Regions from separate parts of the Streptomyces sp. NPDC002476 genome, predicted to be linked through region 1. Evidence: riboswitches for the same ligand, from Rfam matches in the RefSeq annotation. Region 1 holds a riboswitch; the other holds the start of a gene.
What was found. A riboswitch is a leader RNA that binds a small molecule or an ion and turns the genes downstream of it on or off. The one in region 1 is predicted to bind cobalamin.
Positions count from the first base shown of each region.

Region 2: linked by a shared signal. The riboswitch ahead of ACFYXM_RS21415 (cobalamin biosynthesis protein) and the one ahead of ACFYXM_RS32700 (ABC transporter substrate-binding protein) in region 1 are both predicted to bind cobalamin.

Region 1 is NZ_JBIARH010000048.1:1,930-9,375, forward strand. Features, by position in the region: gene ACFYXM_RS32680 (hypothetical protein) at 119-493, opposite strand; gene ACFYXM_RS32685 (response regulator) at 1,178-1,879, opposite strand; gene ACFYXM_RS32690 (sensor histidine kinase) at 1,851-3,038, opposite strand; gene ACFYXM_RS32695 (alpha/beta hydrolase) at 3,466-4,608, opposite strand; cobalamin riboswitch at 4,881-5,063, shown strand; gene ACFYXM_RS32700 (ABC transporter substrate-binding protein) at 5,183-6,148, shown strand; gene ACFYXM_RS32705 (FecCD family ABC transporter permease) at 6,178-7,305, shown strand; gene ACFYXM_RS32710 (ABC transporter ATP-binding protein) at 7,302-7,446, shown strand, end outside.
Region 2 is NZ_JBIARH010000018.1:100,004-107,449, forward strand. Features, by position in the region: gene ACFYXM_RS21400 (class II aldolase/adducin family protein) at 1-18, opposite strand, end outside; gene ACFYXM_RS21405 (anion permease) at 233-1,501, shown strand; gene ACFYXM_RS21410 (hypothetical protein) at 1,577-1,807, shown strand; cobalamin riboswitch at 1,990-2,122, shown strand; gene ACFYXM_RS21415 (cobalamin biosynthesis protein) at 2,267-3,343, shown strand; gene ACFYXM_RS21420 (cobyric acid synthase) at 3,340-4,881, shown strand; gene cobN (cobaltochelatase subunit CobN) at 4,878-7,446, shown strand, end outside.

The DNA of each region.
Region 1 (7,446 bases):
AAGGCGTTGCTCGGTGAGCCGGACGCCCCCCTCGGTCCGCCCGCTCACCGCGGCAGGCGCTGGGCGCGGGCCCGTCGACTCACGGTCGCGGGCCCGTCGGCTCACGGTGGTGGGCCCTTCAGCTCGCGGCCGCGTGCTCGTCGGCCGTGGTCCCGATCCTGGCGGTCCTGCTGACCCACTGGGAGAGGGTGAGCTGCGTGGCCCCGGCCGAGTGTGCCCGAACGCGTCGGCAGGGTGCGCCCCGGCGCTGCCCGGCCCCGCCATCGGTGCCCGTCCCCTGGTTGCGGACGGCGCGGTCGGCCAGCGCGTCGCGGAGGAGCAGCAGGTGTGCGGGCGGAGCGCGGAAGTCGTCCCTGGCCCGGTGCGTGAGGGGGGTCGCCGCGTGGCCGTGGCCGCCCGCCGTGACTGCCGTCTCGGGCGCGGGGACCTTGGGGGCGGGCGCCTCGGCAGGTCGTTCGTCGATCGTGCTGCGCTTCTTGGTTGCAGTGGACATGGGAGGGGGTCCTTCCTGTGCTGCGGCGCCGGTCGCGCGGCCGTCGTGGCAGTGGTCCGGGCGCGGGAATCGCGCATGGGAGTCGTGGTGGAGGGGTGGTTGATCACCGGGCGCGGGCGACGGTTCCGGGAGACGCCTCCCGATGGCCGTGCGTTCTGCGGACGGTGTCGGAGGCAGGCCCTGGTCGCTGTGGGTCCGCAGGTCGGATACCCCGGAACCGAGGAGTGACACTCCGTACGCGGTGCGCCGCCCGGACGAGCGGACGCGATCGGTGGTGTCCGACGACGGAGCCGCCCGACCGGTCGGGACGGGCTGGGCGCCCATCGGGGTCGCCTCGACCGCCGGGCCGGTGGAGCGGCCGACGGGAGCGGATCCCGTGCCGGTGAAGCGGCGTACGACAGTGGATGCCGGGCCGGTGACGCCGGTCGCGTCATCCGTTTCGTACCGCTCGGCCGGGCCCTGGGCTTCGATCATGGCGACACCTCCGTTCGCCATCCCACTGTCGCCCGGAGAAGGCCCCTCGCGCGTCGTCCCGCCGCAGCGATTCCGACTACCACGGCTGCGGTATCCGGTCCCCCCGCCTACCACCGGCCCGAACGGCCCGGCGGCAGGGCATCACGCCGATGTCCGCGCCCGGGTCCACGGCCTCTCCCGTGCCCGGCCCCCACACTCCCGGAAGTGCGACTACGACTGCATGGACGGCTGCGAAGGCCCCGGTTCCGTCGTGGGACTCACCAGGCCGCACTGGTACGCGATGACGACGAGCTGGGCCCGGTCCCGGGCCGCCAGCTTGGTCATGGCCCGGTTGACATGGGTCTTGGCGGTCAACGGGCTGACGAACAGGTGCGCCGCGATCTCGTCGTTCGACAGCCCCAGTGCCACCAGCCCCACGACGTCGCGTTCCCGGCGCGTCAGGCACTCCAGCCGCTCGTGCACGCCCGCCGGGCACGGATCCGGCTGGGCGAGGAAGCGCCCGATCAGCGCACGCGTCGCCGACGGGGACAGCAGGGCCTCGCCCGCGGCGATCGTACGGACGGCGTCGAGCAGTTCCTCGGGCCGGGCGCCCTTGCCGAGAAAGCCGCTCGCACCGGCGCGCAGCGCCTCGGCCACGTGCTCGTCGTCCTCGAAGGTGGTGAGGATGAGCACCTTCACCTCGGTGAGGTTGTCGGACTCGCTGATCAGCCGTGTGGCTTCGAGACCGTCCATCTCCGGCATGCGGATGTCCATCAGGACCACGTCGGGGCTCTGCGCACGGGCCAGGTCCAGTGCCTCCTGCCCGTTGGACGCCTCCCCCACCGTCTCCATGTCGTCCGTGGAGTCGAACAGCATCCTGAACGTGCCCCGCAGCAGGGCCTGGTCATCGACAAGCAGCACGCGGATCGTCATGCCCGTCCCTTCTCTGTGGTTCGCCCATGACCGGGCCGGGGCGCAGCGGCAGCTCGGCCGTCACGGTGAAGCCGCCCTCCGGGCGGGCACCCGCGTACAGCCGCCCACCGACCGTGGAGGCGCGCTCGCGCATCCCGATGAGCCCGTGGCCCGTCCCCGGACGGGCCGGGTCGGCTCCGGTCCGGCCGTCGTTCTCGACGGTGATCGTCAGCCGCTCGGGGCGGTAGTGCAGGAACAACCGGGCGTGGTCGGCCCCCGCGTGCTTGTGCACGTTGGTCAGGGCCTCCTGCACGATGCGGTAGGCGGCCAGGTCGACCGCCGGAGCGAGCGGTTCGGCGACGCCGTGCCAGCTGTGGCTCACGTTCAGTCCGGCTCGCTCGAACGATGCCAGGAGCGCCGGTACGCGGGCCAGGCCGGGCATCGGGTCGCGGGGCGTCACCGGGTCGCCGGACTGCCGCAGCAGCCCCACGGTCACGCGCAGTTCGTCGAGCGCGGAGCGGCTGGTGTCCCGGATGTGCTCCAGTGCGGCCAGGATCTGCTCCGGCCGCCGTTCCACGAGGTGGACCGCCACGCCCGCCTGGGCGTTGATGAGGGCGATGTGGTGGGCGACGATGTCGTGCAGTTCGCGCGCGATCCGCACCCGCTCGGCCGCCACCCGCTGCTGCGCCTCCTGCTCGCGCGTGCGCTCCGCGTGTTCCGCCCGTTCCTCCACCGCGGCCACATAGGCGCGGCGCGAGCGCACCCCGTCACCGATGGCTGCGGGCAGCACCGTCCACGCCAGCATCGCCGCGTTGTCCGGGGCCAGCCAGGAACGCGGATCCCATAGCACGGCGACGCCCACCAGGATGGCGACCGACGACACCGCCGAGATCCAGGTCACTCGCCGGTCGGTGCGCGCGGCGACGGTGTAGACCGACACCAGGACGGGGCTGATGACCAGCGGACTCTCCCGGAATCCCAGCAGCTGGAAGGCCACCCCGCAGCCGACCGCCACGGCCAGTACACCGACCGGGTGACGGCGCCGCCACACCAGCGCGGTACAACCGGTGCCCGCCAGCACCACCGCCTGCCAGCGCAGGGAGAAATCGCGCTCGTGCGGCACGATCGAGGCGGCCACGACGGACAGGACGAACAGCACGACCAGGACCAGTGCGTCCATCACACCGAACCGGGACCGTTCCCCCCTTCTCCGACCACTGCTCACCGCCATGGCACCACCGTAGGGTCGACGACCGCATCGGGCATCGTCACGCGGGACGGGCCCCGCGGCCTCCCCCGTCCGTCCCCCCGCCCCCGGCCGCCGTCCCCGGGACCCGTGTCCGCCCACGCCCCGGGCCTCCGACGCGCGGTTGCCGCCCGTACGCCGGACCGCCGCCCGGCGCCCCGGCCGAGGCGCCGGGCCCGTCGTCACGATCGCCCGGCCGGAGGCCCCGACGACTCCATTCGGCCGACGCCCGACCGGCATGACGACGGCCGACCGACGTGACGACGGACGGCGGGGGTCCCTGGGCCCGACCGCCCGTCACGCCCCGCGTCGGCCACTCCCCCGCGGGCCGTCGGTCCCTTCCGCACCGCTTCCTGTCGGTTCAGACGCCCTTCGCCGGCGCGACCCGGCCCGCCCACGGCGACAGTTCGGCCGTCAGCCAGCGGAAGACCTGGGGCACCTGGCGCTTCCACAGGCCAATGGTGTGCGGCCCGGTCACCCGGGCCACCACCACCCGTGTCGGGGCTGCCGCCGCGCGCCGCAGCGCGAGGCCGTCACGGTAGCCGTCTTCGCGTCCGCCCGAGAGATACAGCGCGACGCGCGGAGGGGTGGTCGCATGGCGCAGGATCCACAGCGGGTTGTTGGCCCGCCGCAGCTCCGGGGCGCGGGCCGTGAGGGAGACCCGTTCGGCGGCCGGGTCGTTGTAGCCGGACAGGCCCACCGCGGCCCGGTACCGGTCGGGGTGGGCGAGTGCCATCTTCACGGCGCAGTGCGCCCCGGCCGAGTAACCGGCCACCGCCCACCCCTTCGCGCCGCTCCGTGCGCGGAAGGTGTCGATCACCATCTGCCGGACGTCCACGCTGAGCCATGACTCGGCGTCCACGACGCCCGGCACATTGGCGCATCCGGTGTCCTGACCGGCCAGCAGATTGGTGCGGGGTGCGACGAGAATGAACGGGGCGATCTCGCCGCTCCGCATCCGGGCCTCCAGCTGCGACTGCACCCGCAGGCTGCTGAACCACGCCTTCGCCGAACCGGGGAAGCCGCCGAGGAGTTCGACCACGGGGAACCTCCGGTGCCGGAAGGCCGGCTGGTCGTACTGCGGCGGCAGCCATACGTACACCTCGCCGCGCACCCCCGACACCCGCCCGCGCAGTTGGGTGACGCGGACGTTCCGTCCCATCCGGGCGTCGTGCACCGGGTCGAACTCCTGGACGACCTTCGGCTCGTTCGCCAGGTCCTTGTGACTTCCGAGTCCGTCGCGTCCGAGGTCCGGGGCGGCGACGACATGGTGTCCGGTGCCGAGCAGATCGGCCCAGTTGTCGTACAGACCATTGGTGTTGTTGACCACCACGAAGACACTCAGCACGGCCGCCCCCTGCGCGAGGACGACCATCGCGAGACGGCTCGCGCCTCGCACCACGGCGGGACCCCGTACCCGCCCCCACAGCAACAGGGGAAGCAGCACACTGACGATGGCCAGCGCGATCGTGGCCAGGAAGAAGGGTGTCCCCGTCAGGCTCATCACGCCAGTGAGGATGTCGCACACAGCACGATGGTTTACCCTCTTTTCCACCTCTTTACGTCGGACGCGAGGCACCGGGAACCTCGTGTTGACGCCGGTCACTCCCGTGCCTTCGGCGACCGGCACCCCCGCGCCTTCGACGCCGGTCGCTCCCGGCCTCCCGCATCACGCGCCCCGGCCGCGCCGGGAAGGGGCGGGAACGGCCGGGAGACGGGCCCCGGTTCCCCGGCGTGCGATCACTCACATGGGCGCCCTCTGTGCGCCGACCTCGGACAAACGTAATATCGGCAGGTCATCGCCGCGACGGGAGACAGGAAGCCGGTGCGAATCCGGCACGGTCCCGCCACTGTGACCGGGGAGTGCAACCCTTCGACATGCCACCGCGCGCCGCGCGGGAAGGCGGGGGGAACGTCGATCCGGGAGTCAGGACACTGGCCTGTCGCGGGCCCGTTTTGAGGAGCGCGGACTCCCCAGGAGGCTCTACGTGTATTTCGGCATACCCCGCCGCCGCCCCTGCTCTCCCCCTGCCCGCACCCGGCGCACCCGGCGCGCCCCGCGCGTCGTCGCCGGGGTCATGGCCCTGGCCACCGCCCTGCCGGCCGCCGGCTGCGGCACCGCCGACGACTCCCCCGGGAAACCGAAGGCCGGTGCGTCAACGGTCGAGGGCTTCCCGGTCACCGTCGACAACTGCGGTGTGAGAACGACGTACGACAAACCGCCCTCGCGCGTGGTCACCATCCATCAGCACCCCGCGGAACTGCTGCTCGCCCTGGGGCTGAAGGACCGCATGGCCGGTACCGCCTTCCCGGACTCGGCCGTTCTGCCCGAGCTGCGGAAGGACTTCGCGGCCGTACCCGAACTGGCGAAGCGGGAGCCTTCCTTCGAAACCGTCCTGGACGCGGAGCCGGACTTCGTCTACGGCGGCTACGGCAGCGCGTTCGCCGAGAACGAGGGCCGGTCGCGCAAGGCGTTCGCCGAGGCGGGCATCGACACCTACCTCAACCGGGAGTACTGCGGCAAGAAGCGGGTGACGATGCGGGACACCTACGACGAGATCCGCACCATCGGCGACGTCTTCGGCGTCCCGGACCGCGCCTCCGCGCTGGTGGCCGATCTGAGGGGGCGCGTCGACAAGGCCGTCTCGGCCGTGGGGAAGAGGCCCGACGTGCCCGTCTTCGTCTACGACAGCGGCGAGAAGACCGCCTTCACCGCGGGCGGCAAGGGGCTGGGCAACGACCTGATCGACCTGGCGGGCGGCCGGAACGTCTTCGCGGGCCTCGACGACGTCTTCGGGGACGTCTCCTGGGAACAGGTCGTGGCCCGCAAGCCCGAGGCCGTGATGGTCTACGACTACGCGGGCTCCGGCAGCGTCGAGCAGAAGAAGCGGTTCCTGCTCTCGCAGCCCGCCCTCGCCGACGTCCCGGCCATCAGGAACAAGCGGTTCGTGGTCCTGCCGCTGACCGCGACCCTCGTCGGCATCCGGTCGGCGTACGCGGTCGACGGCCTGGCGCGCGGTCTGCATCCCGAGAGCTTCCGGTGACGGGAACGGGGACGGGAACGGGAACGCCCGTGAAGGCCGCCCCGCCCGACGGGACGACCGAGGGGACGGCCGGCGGAGCGAGGGCGTGGCTCCCGCGCCGCGGCGGCCGGTCGGGGCGCGTACCCCTCCCCTTCGCGCTGACCGTCCTCGCGCTGCTGCTGGTGGTCTCCGCCACTGCCGGCCTGGCCATCGGCTCGGTGCACGTGCCGCCCGGCCAGGTGTGGGGCATCGTGACGCACGCGCTGGGCGCCGACTGGCAGGAGCCGTCCTGGACCCGCGCCCGGGAGACGATCGTCCTGGACGTGCGGGCACCGCGGGTGCTGCTCGGTGCCGTGACCGGCGCCGGGCTGGCCGTGGTGGGCACCGCCATGCAGGCCCTCATCCGCAACCCGCTGGCCGAGCCGTACCTGCTGGGCGTGTCCTCCGGCGCGTCGCTGGGCGCGGTCTCGGTGATCGTGCTCGGCGTGGGCGTGCTCGGGCCCGTCTCGCTGCCGGCCGCCGCGTTCGCCGGCGCCCTCGGCGCGCTGCTGGTGGTGTACGCGACCGCGCGCACCGGCGGACGCATCACCTCGGTACGGCTCGTGCTGTCCGGTGTGGCGACGGCGTCGGTGCTCACCGCGGTGACGGACCTGTTGCTGCTCACCACCGGCCGGGGCCACGAGGCCCGTGCCGTCCTCGCCTGGACCCTCGGCGGCCTCGGCGGCGTCGGCTGGGACACGCTCTGGCTGCCGGGTGGCGCCCTGCTGCTCGGCATCGCCGTCCTGCTGGTCCAGGCACGGAACCTGAACCTGCTGCTGGCGGGCGAGGAGTCCGCGGGCACGATGGGACTCGACGTGGCCCGGTTCCGGGCCCGCATGTTCGTCCTGCTGTCCCTGGTCACCGGCGTCCTGGTCGCGGCGACCGGGCCGATCGGCTTCGTCGGGCTGATGCTGCCGCACACCGTGCGGCTCGTCGTCGGCGGCGACCACCGTCGCGTCCTGCCGACGGCCGCCCTCGGCGGAGCCGTCTTCCTGATCTGGGCCGACATCGCCGCCCGCACGGTCGCGGCGCCCTTGGAACTTCCCGTCGGGGTGCTCACGGCGCTGTGCGGAGGCCCCTTCTTTCTCTGGCTCATGCGCCGTGACGCCCGGCGGAACGACGAACGGGGAGCGGCATGAGCGACGCGGCCGAACGCGCCGTCGGTGGCGGCGCCGCCCTGTCCGTCGACGGGGTCACTCTGTCCGCCGGTGCGCACCGCCTGGTCCGGGACGTCTCCCTGACCGCCCGCCCCGGCGAGGTCGTGGGGCTGGTCGGCCCCA
Region 2 (7,446 bases), on a different contig from region 1:
CCGTCGCTGATCGCTCATGACCGTGATCCTGTCAGCCCGCCGGGCGTACGTATACACGACCGACCGAAGGAACCACGAAGAGTGACGACGGGGCGCGGGCGGCGGGCACCATGGCCGCGAACCGCCCCGAAGCGCCCCCAGGGACACCATGAAGCCCCGCTCAGTTCATCTCCCGTTCACCAAGGTTGCCTACCGTCAACCTGCCAATGACGTCGAACGATTGCCTGGGTAAATGGAACACATCACGCTGCTTCTCGCGATTGTGATCGTGACAGCTCTAGTGTTCGATTTCACGAACGGTTTCCATGACACCGCCAACGCGATGGCCACCACCATCTCGACCGGCGCACTCAGACCGAAGACCGCGGTGGCCATGTCCGCCGTTCTCAACCTCGTCGGCGCGTTCCTGTCCGTGGAGGTCGCCAAGACGATCTCCGGCGGGATCATCAATGAGGACGGGCTGCGCACGGAGGTCATCTTCGCGGCACTCGTCGGCGCCATCCTGTGGAATCTGCTGACCTGGCTGGTCGGACTGCCGTCCAGCTCCTCGCACGCCCTGTTCGGCGGCCTGATCGGCGCCGCGGTCATGTCGGCCGGCTGGTCCTCGGTCAACGGCGGCACGGTCGTCACCAAGGTGCTGATCCCCGCGGTCGCCGCCCCGATCGTCGCCGGGTTCGCCGCGCTGCTGGCCACGCGGCTGACGTACCGGATCGGCGGGAAGATCCGTGACGAGGCCCAGGAGAAGGCCACCGCCAAGGGCTACCGCGCCGGTCAGATCGCCTCGGCCGGACTGGTCTCCCTCGCCCACGGCACCAACGACGCGCAGAAGACCATGGGCATCATCACCCTGGCCCTGGTCACCAGTGGTGTGCTGCACCCCGGCGCCAACCCGCCGGTCTGGGTCATCGTCTCCGCCGGTACGGCCATCGCGCTCGGCACCTACCTGGGCGGCTGGCGCATCATCCGCACCATGGGCAGCGGCCTCACCGACCTCAGGCCGCCGCAGGGCTTCGCCGCCCAGACCAGCGCGGCCACGGTCATCCTCGCCTCCTCGCACCTCGGTTTCTCCCTGTCCACCACCCAGTCCTGCTCCGGCGCCGTGATGGGCGCGGGCCTCGGCCGCCGGGGCGGCGTGGTCCGCTGGTCCACCGCCACCCGGATGTTCGTCGCGTGGGGCCTGACCCTGCCGGCCGCGGGCCTGGTCGGCGCGGGCGCCGAGCTCCTGACCAAGCAGGGCACCTGGGGCGTCGTCGTGGTCGCGGCGCTGCTGGTCGTGGGCTCCGGCTCGATCTGGCTGATCTCGCGCCGCAAGCCGGTCGGCCACGGGGACGTCGCGCCCTCGGAGAGCGCCGTCGAACCCGCGGGCGTCGTCACCACGGCCATCGCCGCCGTCAGCCCGCCGCCCACCGCCGCAGCGCAGGACCTCATGACCATCATCCCGGCCACGCCCGCCGCCGCGGCCGCCGCCGCCCAGGACCCGGCGCGTCCCGCCGCCGTCTAGGGCGTGTTTCGAAAGTGCCGTGACCGGCACCGGACCGGTCACGCGGACCGTCCGCAGACCGTCTAAGGAAGCAGCATGAAAATCGACTGGGCAGCCCTCGGCTCCGTCTTCGGTGTCTCCCTCGTCGTCACCGTCGCGCTGGTGGGCGTCTTCACCCTCGGCATCGTCGGTCTCGCCAAGCAGCCCGAGGCGGCGGCCCAGGGCGGCTCCGGCGGCTCACGGGTACTGGCGCGCGCGGGCGCGTACGTCTGCTTCGTGCTGTGCGCGGCGGCGGTCGCGTACGGGATCTATCTGATCGTCGCCTGAGCCCTTCCCCTCGCACCTCCTTTTCGCAGCCCCGACGGGCCGGACGCACCTCGCGTGTCCGGCCCGTCGACGTGTCCCCGTCCCGATGTGGGCCTCAGCACACTGCCCCGCCGCAGGTCAACGGCGGGTTGACGGGCGTTCGCAGAGCGTGGTGGACTGCCGGAGCCATTTACGGCGACAGCAGAGGAAGCCGGTGCGAATCCGGCGCGGTCCCGCCACTGTCACCGGGGAGCGGTCCCCCACACCGGGAAGTCACGGCGCGCGCGAGCGGGCTGGAAGGCCGGGGGAATCGCGGATCCGGGAGCCAGGAGACTCTCGTCGCCGGTCACGTCGAACCAGGGCGCGGACCCTGAGTGAGGACATTTCGCCATGCCTGGCAGCCGTGCGTCCCTTGCCCCGGCGCTCTCGCCGAGAGCCGCCCGTACGAAGGTCCTCCGAGGCACGACGGCCGGCTGAGCCATGCGTGCCGATCGCGTATTCGCGTACGGCGCCACGGCCGGTCTGATCGGCGATCTGCTGCTCGGTGACCCCCGCAGGGGGCACCCGGTCGCCGCCTTCGGGCAGGCCGCGGCGGGCGTCGAACGCCGTCTGTGGCGCGACCACCGCGGGTGGGGCGCGCTGCACACCCTCGTCTGCGCCGGAGGCGCCGTGGGCGGTGCGGCGCTGCTCAGCCGTGCCGCACGCCGTCACCCCGCCGCCTCCGTCGCGCTGACCGCGGCCGCCACCTGGTCCGTGGTCGGCGGCACCTCGCTGGGGCGGGAGGCACGGGCCGTCGGCGGCGCCCTGGCCGTCGGGGACGTCGCGGTGGCCCGGGAACGCCTGCCGCATCTGTGCGGACGCGACCCGCACTCCCTGGACGGGCCGCAGATCGCCCGCGCCGTGGTGGAGTCCGTGGCCGAGAACACCTCGGACGCCGTGGTGGGCGCCCTGGTGTGGGGGGCGCTGGCCGGTGTGCCCGGCCTCGTCGGCTTCCGCGCGGTCAACACCCTGGACGCGATGGTCGGCCACAAGTCGCCCCGCCACCGGCGCTACGGCTGGGCCTCGGCCCGCCTCGACGACCTCGCGGGATGGCCGGGCGCCCGGCTGACCGCCGTGCTCGCCGTGGTCGCCGGCGGACGGCCGCGCGAGGCGGTACGGGCCTGGCGGGCCGACGCGGCGAAGCACCCGAGCCCCAACGCGGGCCCGGTGGAGGCGTCGTTCGCGGGCGCGCTGGGCGTGCGCCTGGGCGGAACGCTGGCGTACGGGGGCCGGGTGGAGCACCGCCCGGTGCTGAACGGGGAGACGGGCCGGGCGGTGGAGACCGCGGACATCGAGCGCGCGGTGCGGCTCTCGCGCCGGGTGGGCCTGCTGGCCCTCGGTGTGTGCGTGGCCACGCGGCTGGGCGCGGGTCTCGCCGCGCGACGGCTCGCGGACGTACGGGGCACGGGACGGGGACGGATCACGGGCGCGCGGCCCGCGGGCATGGGCGGCGCCGCCGCGGGGGCCGCGCGGCTCCTGACCGCGAAAGGCCCGAGCGCAGGACGGAGACGGACATGAGCGGCGGACTCCTGGTCGCCGGGACCACCTCGGACGCGGGCAAGAGCGTCGTCACGGCGGGCATCTGCCGCTGGCTCGCGCGCCGGGGCGTGAAGGTGGCGCCCTTCAAGGCGCAGAACATGTCGCTGAACTCCTACGTCACCCGGGAGGGCGCCGAGATCGGCCGTGCCCAGGCCATGCAGGCCGCGGCCGCCCGGGTGGAGCCGTCCGCGCTGATGAACCCGGTGCTGCTCAAGCCCGGCGGGGACCGCTCCAGCCAGGTCGTCCTGATGGGCAGGCCGGTGGGCGAGATGAGCGCGCGCGGTTACCACGGCGGACGGCAGGAGGCCCTGCTCGGCACGGTCGTGGACTGCCTGGAGCGGCTGCGGAGCACGTACGACGCGGTGATCTGCGAGGGGGCCGGAAGCCCGGCCGAGATCAATCTGCGGCGCACGGACATCGTGAACATGGGCATCGCCCGGGCGGCGCGCTTCCCGGTGGTGGTGGTCGGGGACATCGACCGGGGCGGCGTCTTCGCGTCGTTCTTCGGTACGACGGCGCTGCTCTGCGCCGAGGACCAGGCGCTGGTCGCGGGCTATCTCGTGAACAAGTTCCGCGGCGACGTGTCGCTGCTGGAGCCGGGCCTGGAGATGCTGCGCGAGATCACCGGCCGCCCGACCTACGGGGTGCTGCCCTTCGCGCACGGCCTCGGCATCGACGAGGAGGACGGGCTCCGGGTCTCGCTGCGCGGCGCCGTGCGCGAGTCGGTGATCGCGCCGCCGCACGGCGAGGACGTACTGCGGGTCGCGGTGTGCGCCGTGCCCCTGATGTCGAACTTCACCGACGTGGACGCGCTGGCCGCCGAACCGGGCGTCGTCGTCCGCTTCGTGGACCGCGCCGAGGAGTTCGCCGACGCCGACCTCGTCGTCGTGCCCGGCACCCGGGGCACGGTCGGGGCGCTGGCCTGGCTGCGCGAGCGCGGGCTCGCCGACGCCCTGGCCCGGCGTGCCGCCGAGGGCCGGCCGGTGCTCGGCATCTGCGGCGGCTACCAGGTCCTCGGCGAGCACATCGAGGACGAGGTCGAATCCCGGGCCGGGCACGTCGACGGGCTCGGGCTGCTGCCGCTGCGTGTCCGGTTCGACCGCGAGAAGACCCTGGCCCGGCCCGTCGGGGAGGCGTTCGGCGCGCCGGTCGAGGGCTACGAGATCCACCACGGCGTCGCCGACGTGCGCGGCGGCGAGCCGTTCTTCACCGACGGCCGGGGCCGCGCCCTGGACGGCTGCCGGGCCGGAGCCGTGTGGGGCACCCACTGGCACGGCTCGCTGGAGAGCGACGTGTTCCGCCGCCGTTTCCTGACCGAGGTGGCGCGCGCCGCGGGCCGGCGTTTCGTCCCCTCCCCGGACACCCGTTTCGCCGAGCTGCGCGAGGAACAGCTCGACCGCCTCGGCGACCTGATCGAAGAACACGCCGACACCGGCGCGCTGCTCCGGCTCATCGAGTCGGGCGCGCCGTCCGGACTTCCCTTCATCGCCCCCGGAGTACCTGGAGCACGCGTATGAACGCCCCCACGAGCACCGTGCTGTTGCTGTCGACCGCCGACACGGACCTGCTCGCCGCCCGCGCCTCCGGCGCGCCCTACCGGATCGGCAACCCCACGCGTGTCGACGTGCACGAGGAACTGCCCGCGCTGATCGCGGGCGCCTCCGTCGCCGTCGTCCGGCTGCTCGGCGGCAAGCGTGCCTGGGAGGACGGCCTGGCCGTGCTGCGGGCGTCCGGCATCCCGACCGTGCTGCTGGGCGGCGAGACCGTGCCGGACGCGGAGCTGATGGCCGAGTCGTCCGTGCCCGCCGGGGTCGTCGCGGAGGCGCTGCGCTACCTGGTGGAGGGCGGTCCGGGGAACCTGGTGGAGCTGACCCGTTTCCTCTCCGACACGGTGCTGCTGACCGGTCACGGCTTCGCCGAACCGCAGCGGATGCCGGAGTGGGGCGTGCGCGGCGACCGGGAGTTCGCCGAGGGCCGTCCGACCGTCGGGGTGCTGTTCTACCGGGCGCACGAACTGTCCGGGAACACCTCGTTCGTGGACGTGCTGTGCGAGGCCGTCGAGGCGCGCGGCGCCAACGCCCTGCCGGTGTACTGCGGTTCGCTGCGCGGCGCGGACGCCGGTCTGTACGAGCTGCTGGGCCGGGCGGACGCCCTGGTCGCCACGGTCCTGGCGGCGGGCGGCACGCGCGCGTCGGACGCCTCGGCCGGGGGCGAGGAGGAGGCATGGGACATCGGCGCGCTCGCGGAGCTGGACATCCCGGTGCTCCAGGGCCTGTGCCTGACCTCGTCGCGCGCCGCGTGGGAGGCGTCGGACGCCGCGCTGTCCCCGATGGACGCGGCGATGCAGGTGGCGATTCCCGAGTTCGACGGCCGGCTGATCACCGTGCCGTTCTCGTTCAAGGAGCAGGGCCCGGACGACGTGCCGGTGTACCGGGCCGATCCGGAACGGGCCGCGCGCGTCGCCGGGATCGCCGTGCGGCACGCCGCGCTCCGGCACAAGCCGAACGCCGAGAAGAAGCTCGCCCTGGTCTTCACCGCCTATCCCACCAAGCACTCCCGGGTCGGCAACGCGGTCGGCCTGGACACGCCCGCGTCGGCGGTGCGGGTCCTGGACGCCCTGCGCGGCGCCGGATACACGGTCGGCGGATATCCGGACAACGGCGACGAGCTGATCCACCGTCTCATCCAGGCCGGTGGCCACGACGTGGAGTGGCTGACCGAGGAGCAGCTCGCGGCCGCCCCCGCGCGGGTGCCGCTGGCCGACTACCGGGCCTGGTTCGGCACGCTGGACCCGGAGTTGCGGGGCTCGATGCTGGAGCACTGGGGGGAACCGCCGGGCTCGCTGTACGTGGACGGCGACGAGATCGTCCTGGCCTCGCTCCGGTTCGGGAACGTGGTGGTGCTGATCCAGCCGCCGCGCGGCTTCGGGGAGAACCCGATCGCGATCTACCACGACCCGGACATGCCGCCGTCGCACCACTACATGGCGACGTACCGCTGGCTGGAGAACTCGTTCGGCGCGGACGCCGTCGTGCACATGGGCAAGCACGGCACGATGGAGTGGCTGCCGGGCAAGGGCCTGGGCCTGTCCGCGGGCTGCGGACCGGACGCGGTGCTGGGCGAACTCCCGCTGGTCTACCCGTTCATCGTCAACGACCCCGGTGAGGGCACCCAGGCCAAGCGGCGCGGGCACGCCACGGTGGTGGACCATCTGGTGCCGCCGATGGCGCGTGCCGACACCTACGGCGACCTGGCCAAGCTGGAGCAGCTGCTCGACGAGTACGCGCTGGTCAGCGATCTGGACCCGGCGAAGGCCCCGGCGGTGCGGGCGCAGATCTGGACGCTGGTGAAGGCCGCCGAGCTCCATCACGACCTGCATGTCGACGAGCAGCCGGACGACGACGCGTTCGACGAGTTCGTCATGCACATCGACGGCTACCTGTGCGAGATCAAGGACGTGCAGATCCGCGACGGCCTGCACGTCCTGGGCGGCGGCCCGGTCGGCGAGGCGCGGGTCAACCTGGTGCTGGCGGTGCTGCGCGCGTCCCAGGTGTGGGGCGGCACGGCGAACGCTCTGCCGGGTCTGCGGGCCTCGATCGCGGCCCACTTCGGGCTGAGCGAACGGGAGTTGCTGGCCGAGCCGGGCGCCCCGGTGAAGGTGCCGGCGGAGCTGACCGGACTGGTCGACGGTCCGGCGCGCACCGGCGCGGACGCGATCGATCTGCTGGAGAAGCTGTGCCGCCGCCTCGCGGAGGGCATGGAGGAGCGCGGCTGGGACGTGGCGGGCGCGGCGCGGCTGGTGCGGGAAACGCTGGGCCACGAACTCCCGGACGCCATCGCCGTGCTGGGCTTCGCGTGCGAGGAGGTCGTGCCCCGGCTGGCCCGGACGACGGACGAGATCGGTCACATCCTGCGGGCGCTGCGCGGCGGCTTCGTCCCGGCGGGCCCGTCCGGCTCACCGACGCGCGGTCTGGTCAATGTGCTGCCGACGGGCCGGAACTTCTACTCGGTGGACCCGAAGGCGATTCCGTCGCGGCTGAGCTGGGAGGTCGGGCAGTCGCTCGCGGACTCGCTGATCACCC